DNA from 2 places in the Xanthomonas sp. WHRI 8932A genome. Region 1 is predicted to be linked to the other one. Evidence: predicted binding sites of a transcription regulator. Region 1 holds the regulator's gene; the other holds the start of a gene.
The links. The regulator FliA, encoded in region 1, starts transcription of late flagellar genes. The targets are predictions, from matches to a motif close to TAAAGTTTNNCNNNCNNNGGCCGATAA.

Region 1 (2,185 bases):
TCGTCTCCACGGTGGCGTTCATCAGGCGGTCGCCGCCAGACGTTCGAACACCTTGCCCAGCTTTTCTTCCAGCGTCTGCGCGGTGAACGGCTTGATGATGTAGCCGTTGACGCCGCACTGCGCCGCTTCGATGATCTGCTCGCGCTTGGCTTCGGCGGTCACCATCATCACCGGCAGGTGCTTGAGCTTGGCGTCGGCGCGGATGTTGCGCAGCAGGTCGATGCCGGTCATGCCGGGCATGTTCCAGTCCGTCACCACGAAATCGAACGGGCCAGAGCGCAATGCAGCCAGCGCGCTGTTGCCGTCTTCGGCCTCTGCGGTATTGGTGAAGCCGAGATCTGCCAACAGATTCTTGACGATACGTCGCATCGTCGAGAAGTCGTCCACGATCAGGATCCGCATGTTCTTATTCACATCAAGCTCCTAACACGAAAAAATACGCGAAAAAATTAGTCGTCAATTTCGACACCGGCGTCGGCCAGTTCGAAGACTTTGAGGCGGCCGCGCAAACGCACTACGGCCTGGCCATGGATCTGGCAGACGCGCGACTCGCTGACACCGAGCACAGCGCCGATTTCCTTCAGGTTCAATTCCTGTTCGTAGTACAGCGACAGCACCAGCTGCTCGCGCTCTGGCAACTGGCCGATGGCCTTGCCCAGCTCGCGGCCGAATTCGCCACGCTCCATCATCTGCTGCGGGTTGGGGCCACCCTTGGCGGTGGTGTCCAGCTCGCCGTGATCTTCGATGCGCGATTCTAGGCTCAGCACCTGGCCGCGTGCGGCGTCTTCCATCAGGCGCAGGTAATCGGGCAACGGCATTTCCATCGCGGCGGCCACTTCGGTGGCGGCGGCGGCGCGGCCGGTGTTCTGCTCGATCTTGCGCACTGCGGCGGCAGCGTCGCGGGCACGGCGGTGCACCGAACGCGGCACCCAGTCGCCACGGCGAATCTCGTCGATCATCGAGCCGCGGATACGGATCGACGCATAGGTTTCGAACGAGGCGCCCTGGTCGGAGTCGTAACTGCGCGATGCTTCGATCAGGCCGATCATGCCGGCCTGGATCAGGTCGTCCACTTCCACGCTGGCCGGCAGACGCGCCGCCAGATGGTGGGCGATGCGGCGGACCAGATCGGCGTGCTGGGTCACCACGTCGTTGGCGTTATTGCGCTGCACGGCGCGGTACTGCGCGGTGGCCGTGGTTGCGGTAGCAGTGCTCATGCGGCCACTCCCCGTTGGATGATGCGTTCGACAAAGAACTCGACGTTGCCGCGCGGCACGGTGGGAGCCTGCCAGCGCGAGGTACGGCGTGCGATTTCGGCAATGGCCTGCGCCGACGGACTGGCGGGGTAGGCCTTGATGACGGGTTGCTGACGCTGTACCGACAGGCGCAACCAGTCGTCCTGCGGCACGTGGCCGAGATAGTTCAGCGACACATCGCCGAGGAATTTTTCGCAGACGCGCGAGAGCTTGTCGTACAGCAGGCGGCCTTCGTTGGGGTCGCGCACCATGTTGGCGATGATCTGCAGGCGGTCCACGCCGCGTTCGCGCGAGAGCACCTTGATCAGCGCGTAGGCGTCGGTGATCGAGGCCGGCTCGTCGCAGACCACCACCACGGTGTCCTGAGCGGCCTGGCAGAAGGTCAGCACGCTGTCGGTGATGCCGGCGGCGGTGTCGATGACCATCACGTCCAGGTCGCGTTCCAGTTCGGAGAACACATTGACCAGGCCGATGTGCTGGGCCGGAGCCAGTTCCGCCATGTGGCGGCGACCGGAGGCGGCCGGCACCACCAACACGCCGCCCGGGCCTTCGATGATCACTTCATCGAGCGTGCAGCGGCCGGCGATCAGGTCGGCCAGGGTGAACTTGGGCGAGAGTCCCAAGACCACATCCAGGTTGGCCAGGCCAAGGTCGGCATCCAGCAGCAGCGTGCGTTTGCCCATGTCGGCAAGCGCCACGGCCAGGTTGGCGGAGATGTTGGTTTTGCCCACGCCGCCCTTGCCACCGGTCACGGCAATCGTGCGCACCGGGCCCAAAGGCTCGGGACGGGTCGCCGTCAGGGGGAAGGCGTTGGTCAGCTTTGCGTATTCACGCGACTGCATGGTTGTGCTCCGGAGTACAGGGCTTATCGGCAGCGCGCCGTAAATCTTCAAGACGAAGAACGAGACTGGCGGCATTGGCGCGGTGCA
Region 2 (2,185 bases), on a different contig from region 1:
GGCCGACGCACCGGCCGCTGCTGCGGCACCGGCAGCAGCTGAAGCACCTGCAGCACCGGCTGCCGAGTAATCGGCATGCAATGCGGCCGCTCCATGCTGGGCGGCCGCAGCCCCGACGGGTCCATCGCGACCCGTCGCTGAGGCCACCAAAGATTTTTACGGGGGCGGCCCGCACGCTGCACCGTCTCCTCACTGGCGGAACACTTCCGCCGTACGCATTCGTCCATACGAGGTAATTCCATGGAAATCACTGCTTCCCTGGTCAAGGAACTGCGCGAGCGCACCGGCGCCGGCATGATGGAGTGCAAGAAAGCACTCGTCGAAAACGCTGGCGACATCGATGCCGCTGCCGAGTGGCTGCGCAAGTCGGGTCTGGCCAAGGCCGACAAGAAGGCCGACCGCGTTGCTGCCGAAGGCCGCATCGCCACCGCACAGGCCGGCGGCAAGGCCGTGCTGGTCGAAGTCAATTCCGAGACCGACTTCGTCGCCAAGGATGAGAACTTCCTGGCCTTCACCGAGGTTGTGGCCAACGCCGCACTAAACTCCGACGTCGCCGATGCCGAAGCGCTGAAGAGCGTCAAGCTGGACAGCGGCGAGACCATCGAAGAGCGTCGCGCGGCGGTCATCGCCAAGGTTGGCGAGAACCTGCAGGTGCGTCGCCTGGCCCGTATCGACAGCGCCAACAACGTCGCGGCCTACGTGCACGGCGGCCGTATCGGCGTGCTGGTCGAGCTGAAGGGTGGCGACATCGAGCTGGCACGCGGCATTGCCATGCACATCGCCGCAATGAACCCGCCGCACATCAAGGCATCCGACGTCCCGGCCGAGTTTGTCGCCAAGGAAAAGGAAATCGAACTGGCCAAGATGTCCGAAAAGGACAAGTCCAAGCCGGCCGAGATCCTGGAAAAGATCATCAGCGGCAAGATCAGCAAGATCGTCAACGAAGTCACGCTGTACGGCCAGCCGTATGTGCTGAACACCGATCAGACCGTCGAGCAGGCCGTCAAGGCCGCTGGTGCCGACGTGATCGGCTTCCAGCGCCTGGCCGTTGGCGAAGGCATCGAGAAGGTGGTGGAAGACTACGCCGCCGAAGTGATGAAGCAGGCCGGTCTGGCCTGATCTTCGCCACAGAGTGAAAAAAGCCGCGGCCATGCCGCGGCTTTTTTTTGCCTGCGAATCCGCGCTACATCGAAGCGCGCGAAACTGAAACGCACACATCCGTGGTGCCCGCAACCGGCCTCGACGCTATAGATGTCGTCGGCCGTGCCGCTAAACCTAGATGCCAAGCAGACTCTCAGCACCCCTCACGCATGCGTTCCAGCGCAGCGACTGCGAGCCGTGGCGTGCTCAAACTCACCGAACGCAGCTGTATGCTTGCGTTCACTGTTGGCGATGACTCATGCAACCAGATCTCCAGGCCGCCCTGCACTACTGCCGTAACCTGCCATCGCCACCCGGCGTCGCGCTGCGCATCATCGAGCTGGCGCAGGACCCGGATGTGGACATGACCACCACCGCGAAAGTCATCGGCATGGACATCGCCCTGAGCGCACGCATGCTGCGCGTGGCCAACTCACCGCTGTACGCCAGCCGCCGCCGTGTCGACAACCTCGGCCAGGCACTCACCATGCTCGGCCTCAACGCGACCCTGAGCCTGGCGCTGGGGTTTTCGATGGTGCACGGCGTGCGCAGCACCTTCGTCGCGCACCCGTTGCATGAGCGCATCTGGCGTCGTGCCGGGCTATGCGCGCTGGCCAGTCGCATCCTGGGTCAGGCCTATGGCATCCGCAAACCCGAAGAATTGATGCTGGCCGGCCTGCTGCAGGACATCGGCAAGCTGGCACTGCTGCAAGGCGCGCCCGAGCTGTATGCGCCGCTGCTGGAACAGGCGCCCGACAATGCATCGCTGCTGGATGCCGAACGCGAACACCTGGGTGCCACCCACGCCGAAATCGGCGCCTGGCTTGCGCACCAGTGGCAGTTACCGCACTACCTGCAGAACGCGATCGCGAAAAGCGAAGAAGAACCGTCAGGCCTGGAGCCCTTCATGGCCTGCGTCGCGCTGTCCGGACGTCTGGCCGACATCTGGCTCTCCGCCAGCGCGGCTACCGCCACCGAGCATGCGCAGCGCCAGGCGCAGGACGTGCTGGAACTGGATGCCGAACGCTTCGAAAAAGTGATCGAA

Region 2: the regulator FliA is predicted to act here: its motif matches at 1,247-1,273, upstream of VC212_RS01365 (GGDEF domain-containing protein).

What each region holds. Positions count from the first base shown of each region.
Region 1 is NZ_JAYGQQ010000007.1:345,603-347,787, forward strand. Features, by position in the region: gene VC212_RS13705 (protein phosphatase CheZ) at 1-22, opposite strand, end outside; gene cheY (chemotaxis response regulator CheY) at 22-414, opposite strand; gene VC212_RS13715 (RNA polymerase sigma factor FliA) at 450-1,217, opposite strand; gene VC212_RS13720 (MinD/ParA family protein) at 1,214-2,098, opposite strand; gene flhF (flagellar biosynthesis protein FlhF) at 2,085-2,185, opposite strand, start outside.
Region 2 is NZ_JAYGQQ010000001.1:309,847-312,031, forward strand. Features, by position in the region: gene rpsB (30S ribosomal protein S2) at 1-70, shown strand, start outside; gene tsf (translation elongation factor Ts) at 241-1,119, shown strand; gene VC212_RS01365 (GGDEF domain-containing protein) at 1,400-2,185, shown strand, end outside.